DNA from 3 places in the Streptomyces sp. NPDC053755 genome. Region 3 is predicted to be linked to each of the others. Evidence: riboswitches for the same ligand, from Rfam matches in the RefSeq annotation. Region 3 holds a riboswitch; each other region holds the start of a gene.

The links. Region 3 has a riboswitch for cyclic di-AMP ahead of AB0K65_RS31485 (M23 family metallopeptidase). Riboswitches for the same ligand answer to the same signal wherever they lie in the genome.
Region 1: another riboswitch for cyclic di-AMP. It lies ahead of AB0K65_RS03345 (M23 family metallopeptidase); the one in region 3 lies ahead of AB0K65_RS31485 (M23 family metallopeptidase).
Region 2: another riboswitch for cyclic di-AMP. It lies ahead of AB0K65_RS08500 (C40 family peptidase); the one in region 3 lies ahead of AB0K65_RS31485 (M23 family metallopeptidase).

The regions. Positions count from the first base shown of each region.
Region 1 is NZ_JBFASK010000002.1:116,736-122,484, reverse strand. It holds gene AB0K65_RS03360 (GNAT family N-acetyltransferase) at 1-1,629, opposite strand, end outside; gene AB0K65_RS03355 (HPr family phosphocarrier protein) at 1,813-2,094, shown strand; gene AB0K65_RS03350 (GntR family transcriptional regulator) at 2,469-3,152, opposite strand; gene AB0K65_RS03345 (M23 family metallopeptidase) at 3,365-4,147, opposite strand; cyclic di-AMP (ydaO/yuaA leader) riboswitch at 4,160-4,326, opposite strand; gene AB0K65_RS03340 (pitrilysin family protein) at 4,540-5,749, opposite strand, start outside.
Region 2 is NZ_JBFASK010000005.1:216,786-222,534, forward strand. It holds gene AB0K65_RS08480 (urease subunit beta) at 1-151, opposite strand, end outside; gene AB0K65_RS08485 (urease subunit gamma) at 168-470, opposite strand; gene AB0K65_RS08490 (helix-turn-helix domain-containing protein) at 611-1,231, opposite strand; gene AB0K65_RS08495 (ABC transporter permease) at 1,339-2,328, shown strand; cyclic di-AMP (ydaO/yuaA leader) riboswitch at 2,842-3,014, shown strand; gene AB0K65_RS08500 (C40 family peptidase) at 3,018-3,494, shown strand; gene AB0K65_RS08505 (ATP-binding protein) at 3,672-4,124, opposite strand; gene AB0K65_RS08510 (8-amino-7-oxononanoate synthase) at 4,338-5,519, opposite strand; gene bioB (biotin synthase BioB) at 5,664-5,749, shown strand, end outside.
Region 3 is NZ_JBFASK010000062.1:14,974-20,722, reverse strand. It holds gene AB0K65_RS31495 (MerR family transcriptional regulator) at 11-751, shown strand; gene AB0K65_RS31490 (PP2C family protein-serine/threonine phosphatase) at 939-2,099, shown strand; cyclic di-AMP (ydaO/yuaA leader) riboswitch at 2,326-2,473, shown strand; gene AB0K65_RS31485 (M23 family metallopeptidase) at 2,485-3,573, shown strand; gene AB0K65_RS31480 (PrsW family intramembrane metalloprotease) at 3,638-4,948, opposite strand; gene trmB (tRNA (guanosine(46)-N7)-methyltransferase TrmB) at 5,016-5,735, opposite strand.

The DNA.
Region 1 (5,749 bases), on a different contig from region 3:
GGGGCGCAGCGGCCGCAGGCCCTCGGTGAGACAGGCGTCATACGTCAGCAGCCCGAGGGACTCGGAGTTGCCGAGGATCGCCACGCGCGGTCCGGTCGGCAGGGGCTGGCCGGCGAGGAGCAGGCCCGCGTCGACGAGTTCGGTGACGGTGTCGACGCGGATGACCCCGGCCTGCCGGAGCAGCGCGGAGACGGTGGCGTACGGGATCCGGGTGACCGGCACACGGTGGCCGGGCGGCGCGCTGCCGCTGTGCCGGGCGCCCTTGACCACGACGACCGGCTTGACCGCCGCGGTGCGCCGCGCGAGCCGGGTGAACTTGCGGGGGTTGCCGATCGACTCCAGGTACAGCAGGACGACGTCCGTCGCCGGGTCGTCGTACCAGTGCTGGAGGAGGTCGTTGCCGGAGACGTCGGCCCGGTTGCCCGCCGAGATGAAGGAGGACAGACCGGCGCCCCGGCGGTGGAGGCCGGCGAGGAGGGCGATGCCGATGGCCCCTGACTGGGTGAACAGCCCGATCCGCCCGGCCGCCGGCATCTGGGGCGCGAGCGAGGCGTTCAGCCGGGCGCCGTCCGAGGTGTTGATGATCCCGAAGGCGTTGGGCCCGATGATCCGCATGCCGTACGAGCGGGCCTGCCGGACCAGTGCGCGCTGGCGGTCCCGTCCCGCCTCCGTCCCGGTCTCGGCGTATCCCGCGCTGAGGACGACCAGGCCGCGCACCCCGTGCTCACCGCAGTCGGCGACCGCCTCAGGCACCCGTTCGGCGGGGACGGCCAGGACGGCCAGGTCGACCGGCTCCCCGATGTCCGCGACGGAGCGGAAGGCCGGCACGCCGTCGAGCGCGGTCGCCTCCTGGTCGAGAGCCCGGTTCACGGCGTACGTCCGCCCGGTGTAGCCGGCGTCGAGGAGGTTGCGCAGCACGGTCCGGCCGACGCCGCCCGGGGTGCGGCCGGCGCCGACGACGGCGACCGAGCCGGGGCTGAGCAGCCGCTGCACGGAGCGGGCCTCGGCGCGCTGCTCACGGGCGAGCTGGACGGCGAGCGAGCGGTCGGTGGGCTCCAGGTCGAGATGGAGGCGCACGGCGCCGTCCTCGAAGCTGCGCTTCTGGGTGTACCCGGCGTCCGTGAACACCTTGATCATCTTGTTGTTGGCGGGGAGCACCTCGGCGGCGAACCGTCGGATGTCCCGCTCCCGCGCCACCGCGGCGATGTGTTCGAGCAGGGCGGAGGCGACGCCCCTGCCCTGGTGCGCGTCCTGGACGAGGAAGGCGACCTCGGCCTCGTCGGCGGGGGCCGAGGCGGGCAGGCCGCGGGCGTCGATGCGGTCGTACCGCACGGTGGCGATGAACTCGCCGCCGACGGTCGCGGCGAGTCCGACCCGGTCCACGTAGTCGTGATGGGTGAAACGGTGGACGTCCTTGGCGGACAGGCGCGGGTAGGGCGCGAAGAACCGGTAGTACTTCGACTCGTCCGAGACCTGTTCGTAGAAGCTGACCAGTCTGTCGGCGTCGTCGACGGTGATGGGCCGGATGCGTGCGGTGCCGCCGTCGCGGAGGACCACGTCCGCTTCCCAGTGGTCCGGGTAGGCGTGTTCCGGCTGGGCCGGGTCCGGCTGTTCCGACGCGCTCTGCATGGGGCAAGCGTACGGCGGGGGTACGACAGCGGCACCGGCCGCGCACGGCGTGCGTGCCCCGCACGGTCCGTGCAAGGTGGGAGGGCCGGAGGGCGGTTCCGCCGGGCCGCGGGCAGGCACGAGCACATCGCCGCACATGAGAGACTGGTCTAGACAACCCGCTAAGACTTGAAGGGCAACACCATGGCTGAGCGCCGCGTCAACGTCGGCTGGGCCGAGGGCCTGCACGCCCGCCCCGCCTCCATCTTCGTCCGTGCCACCACGGCCTCCGGCGTCCCCGTGACGATCGCCAAGGCCGATGGCAACCCGGTGAACGCCGCGTCGATGCTCGCGGTGCTCGGTCTGGGCGCACAGGGCGGCGAGGAGATCGTGCTCGCTTCGGACGCCGAGGGCGCCGAAGCCGCGCTGGACCGTCTCGCCAAGCTGGTTGCCGAGGGTCTCGAAGAGCTTCCCGAGACCGTCTGACGTCACCTCGCGAAGGAGCCGCGTCCCGCCCCCCGGCGGACGCGGCTCCTTCGCGTCTGCCGGGCCACAGGCCGGCACCGGACAGACCGGCACGGCAGGGCGCACGGCCGGGACGCCTCACGCGTCCTGCCGGTCCCCGCGTCCTGCCGGCTCGCGCGTCCGGCCGTCTCGCGCGTCCTGCGGCGAGGCCACGGGAAGGCCGGGGCCCGGGCCGCGAGGACTCCAGGGGAAAGGATTCCGGACAGCCCGAATTCGCGAGCCCGCCGACGCGATGCCCTGTCGACGAAATCGATCGAGGGGCCTTTAAGGGCCCCGCATTTCCGGGCAGCAGAATTCCACCGCCCCATTACTTCTCTTTGTATACGGCCCGGTCGTTAATTCCGGATGCTCGCGGTGTTTACGACATGTTGCGAAGCCCTCACACGGCCGCGCTCGGGCCGCTTCGGCCGGTACAGGACCAGCGAACGTTCGGCGTGCAGGGCGGTGAGGGCGCGGGCCCGCTCGGCGTCTCCGCGGGCCACCGCGTCGACGATCGCCCCGTGCTCGGCCCAGGCCTCGACCGGCTGCGCCGTCGGCTCGATCGCGTACATCCAGGCGATCTTGTGCCGCAGCTGCGTGAGCAGCGCCGTGAGCGCCGGACTGCCGGACGCCTGCGCGAGGGTCTCGTGGAACCAGCCGCCCAGGGAGCGCAGGTCGTCGCCCTGGCCGCGGCGGGCACGCTCCTGACCCAGCCTGACCAGGCCGCGCAACACCTTGAGGTGCGCGTCCGTACGCCGCTGGGCGGCGCGGGCGGCCCCCAGCGGCTCCAGGAGCGCCCGGACGTCCAGCAGGTCCGCCGCCTCCTGCTCGGTTGGCTCGGCGACGTGGGCGCCCGCGTGCCGACGGGTGACCACGAAGCCCTCCGACTCCAGGGTGCGCAGCGCCTCGCGGACCGGCACGCGGGAGACTCCGTAACGGCGCGCCAGCTGCTCCTCGGTCAGCCGGCTGCCGCGCTCGAAGAGACCGGAGACGATGTCGTCCCGAATCGCCGTGCATACCGAATGCGCCGGGATGCGCATGTTCGACCTCCGCCTTTTCCGCGCGAAACCCATCCGATGGACGTCTGTTCGTCGACTCTTCGGTGACTCTATTGCAGCGGGGCGGTATTTCCGATGGCTACGGGAGATCCATGGATATCTTTTGGCCGACGAAAAAGCCCCGGCTCGGTACGAGCCGGGGCTTTTTCGTCGGGCCTTGGGCGGCCCGGTGGCGTTCGCCGGACGCGGTCGGGTCAGACGTTCACGCCGCGGGCGCGCAGGTACGCGACCGGGTTGATGTCGGAGCCGTACTCGGCGCTCGTGCGGGCCTCGAAGTGCAGGTGCGGGCCGGTGGAGTTGCCGGTCGAGCCGGAGATGCCGATCCGCTCGCCCGGGGTGACGGTCTCGCCGACCGAGACACTGATGGCCGAAAGGTGCCCGTACTGGGTGTACGTGCCGTCGTTCATCCGGATGACGATGTTGTTGCCGTACGCGCCGCCCCAGCCGGCCTCGACCACGGTGCCGGAGCCGACGGAGACGACCTCGCTGCCGTAGGAGGCGTGGAAGTCGACGCCGGAGTGGCTGCCGGAGGACCACAGGGAGCCGCCGGTCTGGTACCCGGTGGTGACGTACGAGCCGGCGACGGGGAGCTGGAAGGAGTTCAGGCGCTTGCGCTCGGCCTCCCGGGCGGCGCGCTCCTTGGCTTCGCGGATCTCCTTGGCGCGGGCCTCGGCCTTGCGCTTCGCCTCCGCCTTGGCACGGGCCTCGGCCTTCGCCTTCGCGATGGCCTCGACGGCCTCCCGCTCCTGCGCGGCCGCCTGCACGTCGATCCGGTCCGCCAGCGACTCGGAGACGACGGCCTGGTTCATGCCGGTGTCCTCGAGCGAGCGGGTGTCCGTGTCAGCGGCGAGCGCCGGGGAAGCGAGGGTTCCGATGACGCCGGTGGTGGCGAGGGTCGCGACGCCGGCGATGCCCGCGCTGCGGCGCGCCAGACGGCTCGGACCACGATGCTTCCCGGTGGCACGGGTGAACGCCATGTAGTGGCTGATCCTTTCCTTCCTTCTCGCCTACCGGGTTAGCTGACGGGTTCGGAGCAGGAAGGTCTCCTACGGGCCCCTCCGCACGGGTGCGAAGGCGTCCGATTCACCCCAGGGACTTCGTGTGGGTCCCCGGCTCCCCAGGCTCGCGCCTGACGGGGACTCGGCGATGACTGTCCGATGCCGCGGGTGCGGCGGGTGCAACTGGCGAACAGCCGGATTGACGCTAAACGGACCGTCTTTCAATCGGCAAACGGACTCGGCTGTTTGTAAGACATGCCACAGGGCAGACACCCACCCTCCGCCTCAATACGGACAAAAGATCAACAAAGGCGAGGACCCCGACGTATGGTGACGTCGGGGTCCTCGCCGTGGCGTCTGTTCCGCCTCGATCAGCCGGTGACGACGGTGACTTCGCCGATGCCGAGCGCCCGCACGGGCTCCTCGATCTGCGCCGCGTCACCCACGAGCACGGTGACCAGACGGTCCACCGGGAAGGCGTTGACGACCGCGGCCGTCGCCTCCACCGTGCCCGTCTCCGCCAGACGCGCGTACAACTGCGCCTGGAAGTCGTCCGGAAGGTGCTGCTCGACCTGGTCGGCGAGCGTCCCCGCGACGGAGGCGGCGGTCTCGTACTTGAGCGGCGCCACACCCACCAGGTTCTGCACCGCCACATCCCGCTCCGCGTCGGTCAGTCCCTCCGCGGCGAGCGTGCGCAGCACCTTCCACAGGTCGTCAAGTGCCGGGCCGGTGTTGGGGGTGTCGACCGAACCGCTGATGGCGAGCATCGCGGCGCCGTTGCCCTCGGCGTCGGAACGGAGCACCTGTCCGAAGGACCGGACGCCGTAGGTGTAGCCCTTCTCCTCGCGCAGGACCCGGTCCAGGCGGGAGGTGAGGGTGCCGCCGAGGCAGTACGTGCCGAGGACCTGGGCGGGCCAGACGCGGTCGTGCCGGTCGGCGCCGACGCGGCCGATCAGCAGCTGCGTCTGGACCGCGCCGGGGCGGTCCACGATGACCACACGGCCGGTGTCGTCGGCCGTGATCGGCGGGACGGGGCGCGGCTCGGCGGTGTCGCCGGTCCACGCGCCGAGCGTCTCGGCGAGGACCTCGTCCAGGTCGACGTCGGTCAGGTCGCCCACGACCACGGCGGTGGCCGTGGCGGGCCGGATGTGCGCCGTGAAGAAGGCGCGGACGGCCGTGGCGTCGATCGCGGCGACGGTCTCCTCGGTGCCCTGGCGCGGCCGGGACATGCGCGAGCCGGCCGGGAACAGCTCCTTGGAGAGCTGCTTGGCCGCCCTGCGGGCCGGGTTGGCCGTCTCGTGCGGGATCTCGTCGAGGCGGTTGCGCACCAGGCGCTCGATCTCGCTGTCGTCGAAGGCCGGGGCGATCAGGGCCTCGGAGAGCAGGCCCAGCGCCTTGGGCAGCCGGGAGACGGGGACCTCGAGGGAGACGCGTACGCCCGGGTGGTCGGCGTGGGCGTCGAGTGTGGCGCCGCAGCGCTCCAGCTCGGCGGCGAACTCCTCCGCCGTGTGCTTGTCGGTGCCCTCGGAGAGGGCCCTCGCCATGATCGTGGCGACGCCGTCGAGGCCCGCGGGTTCGGCT
Region 2 (5,749 bases), on a different contig from region 3:
AGTCGAGGCCGGGGTTGGCCTCGGCGAAGTGGTAGTGGGAGCCGACCTGGACGGGCCGGTCGGCGGCGTTGAGGACGGTGAGGCGGGTGACGGGACGCCCTTCGTTGAGGGTGACCGGCTCGTCCGCGTAGAGGATCTCTCCGGGGATCATCGGCGTCGCTCCCCGGTCACACGATGGGGTCGTGGACGGTGACGAGCTTGGTGCCGTCCGGGAAGGTGGCCTCGACCTGGACGTCGTGGATCATCTCCGGGATCCCGGCCATGACGTCGTCGCGGGAGAGCACCGTGCGGCCGGAGGCCATGAGTTCGGCGACCGTACGGCCGTCGCGGGCGCCCTCGAGGATGTGCGAGGTGATGAGGGCGACGGCTTCGGGGTGGTTGAGTCTCACTCCGCGCGCTCTGCGTTTCTCGGCCACGTCGGCGGCCACGTGGATCAGCAGTCGTTCCTGTTCGTGCGGGGTCAGTTGCACGCTTCCACCTCATCGTCGTCCACCGGGCGGTTCCCTCCCGGACAGCAGCGGACCTTACCGATCTTCAACACTCTGTTGAGCTGCAAAGACGCGCTGCGGGGCCGGACATTGCACGTTAGGGCGGAAGTTTTTCCGACGCGTTAACTCGGGCTTTGCGTCTCCATGGACATCAGTCCGCGCAGCCCGTCCTCCAGGACCTCGACCTCCACGTCGCCGAAGAGGGCTTGCTGTGCGATGAAGCCCTGGGCGGTGGCGATGAGGGTGCGCGCGACCCGGTCGGCGGGGACGTCGGCCGCCATGAGCCCGTTCGCTCGGTAGGCGTCGACCAGCGTCGACCACACCTCGCGCATGGCGCGGTACCCCTCGGAGAGGGTCGCGTAGAGATGCTCGTCGCGCAGCGTCTCGGACCAGACCTGGAGGATGAGCCGGGCGTACGCCTGGCGGTCAGCGCCCTCGATCCGCTTGTCCAGGAAGAGCCGCAGGACCGAGCCGAGCAGGACGTCGGGGGTGGGCGGCGGGGTGGAACGCGAGGCGTCCTCGAACGCGCTGCGGATGCCGGCGAACGCTTCCGCGGCGATGGCGGCGATCAGCTCCTCCTTGCCGCGGAAGTAGCGGTAGACGGCGCCGGCCGAGAGGCCCACCTCACCGAGGACGTCCTGCATGGAGGTGGCGTGGAAGCCGTTGCGGGCGAAGCAGCGCGCGGCGCCGTCGAGGATCTGACGGCGGCGGGCGTCGAGGTGTTCCTGGGAGACGCGAGCCATGGGCCGAATGTAAAACGAACATTCATTCTTGACAAGCGGCCACTCCGGCGGGACAGTGACTCCACCGCCGTAAAACGAACGATCCTTCTCTTTGTATGGGAGTCGCCATGCCTGCCAACGGCACCCGCAAGACCCTCGCGGTGATGGTGTTGATCCCGGTCGTCGCGGCCCTTGCCCTGTGGGCGTTCGCCTGGCCCGCCGCCCGGGTCGCGCCGCACGACCTGCCGATCGGCGTCGCCGGGCCCGCTGCCGCCGCCGCCCCGCTGGAAGAGCGCCTCGCCGAGCGCGACGGCGCCTTCGAGGTCCACCGCTTCGACTCCGAGGCAGCCGCCCGCACGGCGATCGAGGACCGGGTCGTATACGGCGCCGTGGTCGTCACCCCGCAAGGTCCGCGGCTGCTGACCGCGTCCGCCGCGAGCCCCGTCGTCGCGGGGCTCCTGCGGGAGGCCGTCACCGCCCAGGTCCCCGCCGGCACGCAGGTCGAGGTCGTCGACGTCGTATCCACGCCCGCGGGCGACCCGCGCGGCAGCGCGTTCGGGTCGAGCCTCTTCCCCCTCGTCCTGGCCGGCACGGCCGCGGGCATCGTCATCACGGTCATGGGCCTGCGGCGCGGACGGGCGGTCCTCGCCCTGTGCGGCGCCGCCGCGCTCGCCGGCATCGTCGGCGCCGGACTCGCCCACACCTGGCTCGGGGCGCTCACCGGCGACTGGTGGGCCGAGGCCGGCGTCCTCGCGCTCACCGTCCTCGCCATCGGCTCGGCGCTCGCGGGGCTCGCCGCGCTGCTCGGCCGGGCGGGCTTCGCCCTCGGGGCACCTCTGATGGTCCTGTTCGGCAACCCCTTCTCCGGCGTGGCGAGCGCGCCCGAACTGCTGCCGGCCCCCGCGGGCGCGCTCGGCCAGCTGCTGCCGCCGGGTGCGGGCGGCTCGGCCCTGCGGTCCGTGGCCTTCTTCGACGGCGCCGGCGCGGGCTCACCGCTGCTGGTGCTGGGCGTGTGGGTGGCGCTCGGCCTCGCCGCGGTGGCCCTGGGCGGGCGCCGCACCCGGGCCGCCGCCGAGCCGGGCCCCGCCCCGGCCCCGCGGCCCGCACCGGTGGGCTGACGCCCCGCCTACCGCCGCGTGCCTCCGCTGTAGCGGACGGGGGCACGCGGCTTCCGCATGCGCGCCGGGGCGAGAGCGAGGTACACGCCGACATCCCGGCCCGCACGCTCCGCGTGTTCGACGGAGAGCGCCCGGGCGGACCGGGTCACTCTTCCGAGGACCCCGGCGAGTTGACATTGTCGCGTGTCGTGTCGAGGTCCACTCGGCCCACGGAGGGCGCAGAAAGCCTCCCCCTTTCGGCGTAGTCGACGAATCTACATATGGCCGGGGCGGGTTGCAGCGCAGCTGTACACATCTGGCTGAATCGGGCGTCCCACCCCTGGTACGGGGCTCGTCGGGCAAACCTCCGAAGATCACGAAACCTACTTGTCCACCCGAACGGATCAGTGGTGAGGAGCCTCACATATCGCCGTTTCAACTCGGATTTCACCCCGGATGTGGGTCAAGATCCCTGACGACGACAAGCCCCCGCCACCACGGCGGGGCGGTCCGGGCGGACGCCGAGTCCTGCCGCTGTCCCGGACGTCTGGTCGACAGAGGTGGATCGGCAGGAGTGGAGGACCCGAGCAACACGGGACGACCGAGCAGGTGGGCCGTTCCTTGGGGTGAAGCCGCAGCCGCGGCCGGGCATCTTCGCCTGCCCGAACCCGACAGGTCATCCTTCACAGGCGGCTGACGAAGGGTTGCGCATGACTGCGCAGATTCATGTCCCGTCCCTGCTGTCCCGGGCCGGAGCCGTCTCGGCTCTCACCCTCGCCGCCGTCGGCGGCACGCTGCTGGCACCAGGTGCCGCACCGGAGGCCCAGGCCGCGACGTCCCACGCCGGCAAGGCGCTGAGCATCGCGGCCTCGAAGAAGGGATCGCCCTACAAGTACGGAGCGGCCGGGCCGAGCCGGTTCGACTGCTCGGGGCTCACGCTCTACTCGTACAAGAAGGCGGGCAAGTCGCTGCCCCGTACCGCGCAGCAGCAGTACAACAAGACCAAGCACATCTCCGCCTCCAGCAGGCAGCAGGGGGATCTGGTCTTCTTCCACTCCGGCGGAAGGGTCTATCACGTCGGCATCTACGCCGGTCAGAACAGGATCTGGCACTCCCCCAAGACCGGTTCCTGGGTGAAGCTCGACAAGATCTGGTCCTCGAAGGTGTACTACGGCCGCGTCCGCTGACGCGCGGCCGCCGGACGCCCGCCGCGCGCGGCCGGTGTCCGACGGATGCCGTCGGGCCCGCGACGGCTGACGCAGCGTCGGACGGGTGCGCGGTGACGGACGGGCGCGGTGCCGAAGGGGGCGCGGTGCCGAAGGGGGCGCGGTGGCGCCGCCGGCCTCGAGGTGGCTCACACCGCGTCAGGCGCCCCCGAGCGGGGCCGACACGGGGCGCCGCGCCGTCCAGGGCAGGTTGATCCAGACCGTCTTGCCCCCGTCGGCGGTCGGGGCGACCGTGAGCCGGCCGCCCGCCTCCGCCGCGAGGAAACGGATGATCACCATCCCTCGGCCGTTGTCCTGCTGCACCGCGGCCGGGAGTCGCCGGGGCCAGCGGGGGTGGCTGTCGGTGACGCCCACGCACAGCCGCTCCCCGCGCTCCAGCCGGACGTCGACGGTGAACGTGGGCGACTGCCCGAAAGTGTGCTGGACGGCGTTGGTGGCCAGCTCCGAGACGATCAGCCGCACCGAGTCGGCCGTGTCGCTGCCGGCCTCGAGCCCCCATTCCCTGAGGACGTCGTCGACATATCTCCGGGCGGTGGACACCGAGGCGGGATCGCTCGGCAGCGTGACGGATGCTTCCTGGTGGTCTGCCATGGCGACGCTGTCCTTCCCATCGGGGCCCCGCCCCGGACTGCACTTCGCGTCAGGGTGCCACCGATCGGGCCGCCATAGGGGTCGATCCACCAAGATATGCAGACATCTGTCGCCCGAAGCGGTGAACTCCGCCCCGTCCCGGGTGGACAGGAGGTGCCCGCGTCGCCCCGCCCGGGGCGGGCGGAGGGGTGCGCGCGGGCGCCCCGGACGGCCTCAGGCCAGGCGCGGAGCCGTCCGGACGATCGTGGCCACCGCCTCGGCGATCTGGCTGTCGCTCAGATCCGCGCGCGCGGTGAGCCGCAGCCGGGAGATCCCGTCCGGAACCGACGGCGGCCGGAAACAGCCCACCGCGAGGCCCTGTGCGCGGCAGTCCGCCGCCCACCGCAGTGCCGCCTCCGGCGACGGGGCGCGCACCGAGACCACGGCCGCGTCCGGGCGCGCCGCGGTCAGCCCGGCGTCGGTGAGGAGCCGGTGCAGGGTGGTCGCGACCGTCCTCGCGCGACCGGCCAGGGCCGGGTCGCCCTTGATCAGGCGCAGAGCGGCGAGGGCGGCGCCCACGGCGGCCGGAGCGAGCCCCGTGTCGAAGATGAACGTCCGGGCCGCGTTGATCAGGTGCTCGATGACCCGGGCCGGGCCGAGGACGGCGCCACCCTGGCTGCCGAGCGACTTGGAGAGGGTCAGGGTGGCGACCACGTCCGCGTCGCCCGCGAGCCCGGCGGCGTTCAGCGCGCCGCGGCCCCCCTCGCCGAGGACGCCGAGACCGTGGGCGTCGTCGACGACGAGGGCGGCGCCGTGGGCGCGGCAGGCGGCGGCGAGTTCGGTCAGGGGCGCCCTGTCCCCGTCCACCGAGAAGACCGAGTCGGTCACCACGAGGGCCCGTCGGCCGCCGTGGGCGTGGAGTGTCTTGCGGACGGCCTCGGGGTCCGCGTGCGGGACCACGGCCGTCTCCGCGCGGGACAGCCGGCAGCCGTCCACGATCGAGGCGTGGTTTCCGGCGTCCGAGACGATCAGCGAGTCACGGGCGCTGAGCGCGGTGAGGGCGGCCAGGTTGGCGGTGTAGCCGGAGGAGAAGACCAGGGCCGCCTCGAAGCCGCAGAAGTCGGCGAGTTCGCGTTCGAGCCGGGAGTGCAGCCGGGTGGTGCCGGTGACCAGCCGGGAACCGGTGGAGCCGGCGCCCCAGCGCCGGGCGGCCTCGGCGGCGGCCTCGGTGATCTCGGGGTGCCGGGTGAGGCCGAGGTAGTCGTTGCCCGCCAGGTCGAGCGGCTCCGCCTCGGCGGCGCGCGGCCGCAGCGTGCGGACGAGACCGGCCTCCGCGCGGCGGCGTGCCTCGGTGTCCGTCCAGTCGAACGGGGTACGGTGCGTGTCCTCGTCCGGCATGTGCGCGTCCCGGTGCATGGGGCAGATCCTTTTGTAGGCAGCGCACAGACCCTAGCGGCCCGTGGCCGAGGTCAGAGTGTGGCCATCCACACACCTCAAACAGGCGCTGTTGTTCGGTTCCTCCTTGGCCGGGGGGTGTGCCGTAGGCCAGGATCAGCCCTTATGGACCTGCTGAACACGCTGGTGGACAAGGGGCTGCGGCGCGAGCTGCCGACCCGTGAAGAAGCGCTCGCCGTGCTGGCGACCTC
Region 3 (5,749 bases):
CGTTCTCGGCATGGAGTGGTCGATCCAAGAGATCGCCAGGAAGGCCGGCACCACCAGCCGCACGCTCAGGCACTACGGAGAGCGCGGACTGCTGGAGCCCAGCCGGATCGGCGCCAACGGTTACCGGTACTACGACCAGGCGGCACTCGTGCGGCTGCAGCGCATTCTGCTGCTGCGCGAGCTGGGGCTCTCGCTCCCCGCCATCGCCGAGGTCCTCGCGGGGCAGCGCGACACGTCCGCCGCCCTGCGGACCCATCTCGCCCTGCTGGAGCAGGAGCGCGAACGCATCGGGCGGCAGATCGCCTCGGTGCGGACCACCCTCCACAAGACCGAGAACGGAGAAGAACTCATGGCCGAGGAAGTGTTCGACGGATTCGATCACACGCGGTACGAGGCGGAGGTCAGCGAACGCTGGGGCCGCGACGCGTACGAGAAGGGGGACCGCTGGTGGCGCTCGCTCAGCGCCGAGCGGAAGCAGGCGTTCATGGACGAGCAGGCCGGCATCGCCCGCGACTTCGGGCAGGCGGCCAGGGACGGCCTCGCCGCCGGCAGCGACGAGGTGCAGGAGCTGGCCCGGCGACAGGTGGCGTGGCTGTCGCACACGACGACGCCCGCGAAGGAGTACGTGATCGGCCTCGGCCGGATGTACGTCGACGACCCGCGTTTCACCGTCCACTACGACAAGCACGGCGAGGGCACGGCGGTTCTCGTCCGGGACGCCATGGAGATCTACGCCGAGCGGAACCTCTAGGCCGTGACCGCGCCTCCCCGCCGCCACCGCGCGAAGGGTCGGCGCCGAGCCCGTCGTCGGGGGAGTGGCGCGTGCGGGCCGTCCCCCAGTCGGCGGAGTGGAGGTCGCCGCCCGGCGCGGCTCCCGGCAGGCTGGGGAGGGCACGGTACCGTCCGTCGCCGTGTACGGACCCGGCAGGAGAGCACAGGTGGGGCAGCCAGCGGCGGGGAACGGGACCTCCGGGCATCCGCGTCCGCGTGGCGAACGCGCCCGCCGGTTCATCCGGGCCCTGCCTCCGCTGGTCATCGCGGGAGGGATCGTCTTCGACCTGTCGACCCCGCCCGCCTACACCGCCGCCCCGCTGTTCTCCGCCGCCCCGCTCATCGCGGCCCCGCTCTTCTCGATGCTGACGACCCTGCTCACCGGCATCGCCGCCGTACTGGCCTCCATCGGGCTGCACGTCTACAACGACACCCTCACCGACGTCCCGGCGCTCACCGAGACCTTCACGGTCATCACGGTCTCCGCCCTCGCCCTGCTGATCAACCGGGTCGTGCGGCGCAGCGGCGAGCGGCTGGCATCGGCGCGGGTGATCGCCGAGGCGGCGCAGAAGGCCGTGCTGCCGACGCCCGCCGAGCGGATCGGCGGGCTGCAGATCGCGGCACGCTACGAGGCCGCGCAGGCGGACGCGTTCATCGGAGGCGACCTGTTCGCCGTCCAGGACACCCCCCACGGCGTACGGCTCGTGGTCGGTGACGTACGGGGCAAGGGCCTGGACGCGGTCGAGGCCGTCGCCGTCGTCATCGGCGCCTTCCGGGAGGCGGCCGAGCAGGAGTCGACGCTGGAGGGCGTCGCCCAGCGCCTGGAGCGGGCGCTGGCCCGCGAGGGCACCCGGCGGGCCGGCCTGGACGCCGCCGAGGGGTTCACCACCGCCGTCCTGGCCGAGATCCCGCGCGGTGCCGGGCTCATCCGGGTGGTCAACCGCGGGCACCCGGAGCCGCTGCTGCTGTTCGCCGACGGCGGCCTGACCATGCTGGCGCCGACCGAGCCCGCGCTGCCCCTCGGAATGGGCGATCTGGCCGCGTGGCCGGACCGGGCAGACGCGACGCCGTACCCGCCGGGCGCCACGCTGCTCCTCTTCACGGACGGCCTCTCGGAGGCGCGCGACGCCCACGGGGCCTTCTACGACCCGGCGGAGCGTCTCGCCGGGAGGATCTTCCCGGGGCCGGAGGAGCTGCTCGACGCGCTCGTCGACGATGTGCGCCGGTACACCGGCGGCGGGACGACGGACGACATGGCGCTGTTGGCGGTGAGCCGTCCGGCGTTGGGGCAGCCGGTGCGGCGGCGGACGATGCCCGTGGTGCCGTGACGGGGGCGGTCGTGACCATCCGTGATCGAAAGATCCCGCTCCGATAACAGTTGACTTAACATCAGTTTCGAGTTGCGCACCGCCTTTTCACGGGAGGGGGGTCAAGTCGGGCCAATACCCCGCAATCCTGTGAACGATCAGTAGGAACAGCTTGGAATCAGGACCCCCTGTCTATTAACGTTCGATAACGCAGCGCGGTCGTCCCAGTCGTCGCAAGAGACGGCACCGTGCGCGTGCGCCGAATCCTGAAAGGGAACCGGGGAACCACCACTTGGGGTGAATCGGGCGCTTTCGCACCTGTGCGACCGTGCCCGTAGGAGACCTTCCTGCTCCGAACCCGTCAGCTAACCCGGTAGGCGAGAAGGAAGGAAAGGAGCACGCCTCCGTGGCGTCCAACACCCCTGCCCCCGAAGCCCCCTTCGACGCGTTCGGTGCCTCGGGTGCCGCCGGGACGGACCACGACGCGGGCACCTGGGAGGAGTGGAACCCGACCGAGGACTCCCTCCGCCAGCAGGCCCGCTCCGGAGGCCGTCACCGCGTCGTCAAGCAGCGCTCCGGCTTCGCCCGCTCCTCCACCGTCCTCGGCGTCGGTGTGATCGCCGCCGTCGGCGCGGGCGGCCTGGCCACCGCCCAGGAGAAGCCCGCCGTCTCCATATCCCTTCCCGACCTCGACCTCCCGGACGCCTCCCAGCTGCCCGGCGTCGGCGAACTCCTCGAGGACGGGACCGACGGAGCTGGCGACGTCGCCGCGACGGGCAACCTCCAGCCGCTCACCGCCACACTCGCCCTGGAGGCCGAGGGCACCGGGGCGGCCGAGGCCACCACCGCCTCCGCGTCCACCGCCGACGCGGGCGAGGCGCTGCGCGCCCGCATCCTCCAGCAGGCCGAGCAGCAGCAGGCATCCGCCGACGCCGCCGAGAAGGCCGCGGCGGAGAAGGCGGCGGCCGAGAAGGCCGCTGCCGAGGCGGCCGCCAAGGCGAGCGCCGCGGAGAAGGCGGCGGCCGAGGCGAAGAAGCAGGCCGAGGCCGAAGCGGCGGCCAAGGCCGAGGCGGAGCGCCTGGCGAAGCTCGCCGCGAGCTACGCCCTGCCCACCTCCTCCTACGTCATCACCTCCACCTTCGGCGAGTCCGGCTCGATGTGGTCCTCGGGCTACCACACGGGTCTCGACCTCGCCGCCCCCACGGGCACGCCGGTCAAGGCGGTCCACGGCGGCACCATCACCTCGGCCGGCTGGTCCGGCGCGTACGGCTACCGCATCGTCCTGGAGCTGGAGGACGGTACGGAGATCTGGTACTGCCACCTCTCCTCCATGACCGCCGCCGCCGGTCAGTCGGTGGGCACCGGCGAGACGATCGGCCGCGTGGGCGCGACCGGCAACGTCACGGGAGCCCACCTCCACCTGGAGGTCCACACCCCGGGCGGATCCGGCGTGGATCCGGCGGCCTGGCTCCGGGACAAGGGCCTGAACGTCTGACCCGGCAGGTCGGTCCTGGCCGGCGCGGCGGACGCCGCCGTGCCCGGTACGGGCCGGGCGTCCGTCAGCTGCGGTACGGGTTGTAGCCGCTGTAGTCGAGGTACTGCGGCGGCGCCCACACCTGCCCGGTGGCCCGCGCCGCGTACGTGAGCGCGGGGGAGGCCACCGCCTTGCGCTGCCAGAGGTGGTGCAGCAGTTCCTGCTCGCGGGCGGCGAAGTCCGGTTCCGCCGCGCCCCGCTCGGCCCGGTGGCGCAGGAACGCCAAGGTCGTCGCGAAGGCCTCGTACTCCCCGACCGCCTGCGCCGCGGGCTTTCCGTACGTCCGTGCGGCGAAGGCGCGGGCCATCGAGCGGGCCCGCATGGAGGAGAGCGCGAGCGGCTCGGCGGGGGAGAGCCAGCCCGCCGCCGCGTACGCCGGGAGCTGCCCGGATATCGTGCGCAGCTCCCGCTGCCGGCTCCATATCGCCAGCCAGGTCAGCAACGCGAACGCCGGCACCATGAACATGCCGTACACCAGGATGAACCCCCAGCCGCCGAACACGGCCGAGCCGTTCCACAGGGCGTGCATGCCCATGGCGAGGACCAGGCCGGCCACGGGGAGCAGGATCCGGCGGATTCGCCTCCGGCGGGCTGCGAGAGCCGCGAAGCCGAAGCCGAGGCCGGTGAGCACGGTGAAGAGCGGATGCGCGAACGGCGACATCACGATCCGCACGAAGAAGGTGCCGGCCGTCACCGAGCCGAGGCCCGAGGAGCCGAACTCCTGGTCCTCCCCGAAGGCCCTGCCGAGATAGAGGATGTTCTCGGTGAAGGCGAAGCCGGTGGCGGTGAAACCGGCGACGACGACCCCGTCGATCAGCCCGGTGAAGTCACGCCGGCGGAAGAGGAAGAGCAGCAGCACCGCGGCGGCCTTGGCGCTCTCCTCCACGACCGGTGCGACGACGGTCGCGCCGAGGGTGTCCGCCGAGGTGGGGTCGGCGGTCGCGGTCGCTATCCAGCGGACCGCGAAGGTGTTGGCGGTCAGCGCGACGAGCGCGGCCGCGAACGCGCCCCAGGCGAAGGCGAAGAGCTGGTTCTTCCACGGGCCCGGCTCCACGCGGTCGAGCCAGCGGAACGCGGCCATCAGGAGCGGCACGGGCAGCACGGCCAGACCGAGCCCGACGAGGAAACCCTCCGTCCCGGTCTCGTCCCGCACCAGCGCGAGGATCACCAGGGCGCACAGCGCGAGCACCGTGATCACCGCGACGGCCCGGACGGCCTTGCTGCGCCAGAAGGCGCGCCGGGGCCGGTAGCGCCACTGGGCACGGCCGGGGACGCCGGCGAAGGCCGGCTCCTCGGCATCCCTGGCGGGTACGGGGGAGGGAACGGGGTTCGACACGTAAGCGACCCTAACGAGCCGCACCGACAACGTGCGCGGGAGTTCCGTGCCCTGTGGAAAACCCGGCCTACACCCGCCGGAAGAGGAGGTCGTGGACCACGTGCCCCTTGTCGAGGCCCTGCCCCTCGAAGCGGGTGAGGGGGCGGAAGTCCGGGCGGGGGGCGTAGCCGCCGTCGGGCCGGGTGTTCGCGAAGCCGGGGTGGGCGGAGAGGACCTCCAGCATCTGCTCGGCGTACTCCTCCCAGTCCGTGGCGCAGTGCAGGACGGCGCCGGGCTTCATCCGGGTCGCGAGCAGGGTGAGGAACTCGGGCTGGATGAGGCGCCGCTTGTGGTGGCGCTTCTTGGGCCAGGGGTCCGGGAAGTAGACGCGGCAGCCGTCGAGGGCGTCGGCGGTGAGCATCTCGCGCAGGAGGATGATCGCGTCGCCGTTGGCCACCCGGACGTTCTCGAGCCCGTTCCGGTCGGCCAGTCCCAGGAGGTTGCCCTGGCCGGGGGTGTGGACGTCCACGGCGAGGATGCCGGTGCCGGGGTCGGCGGCGGCCATCCGCGCGGTGGCCTCGCCCATGCCGAAGCCGATCTCCAGGACGACCGGAAGGCCGCCGAACATCTCCTTCAGGTCGAGGACCCGCTTGCCGTCGATGTCCAGACCCCAGTCCGGCCAGCGCTTGAGCATGGCCTCGGCCTGGCCCGCGGTGACGCGGCTGCGCCGGGGCTGGAAGCTGCGGATGCGCCGCTCGTGGTGCGACCCGGCGGGATCGGGCAGGGGCCCTTCCCCGGCGGCGAACATCCGGCTGCCCCGGC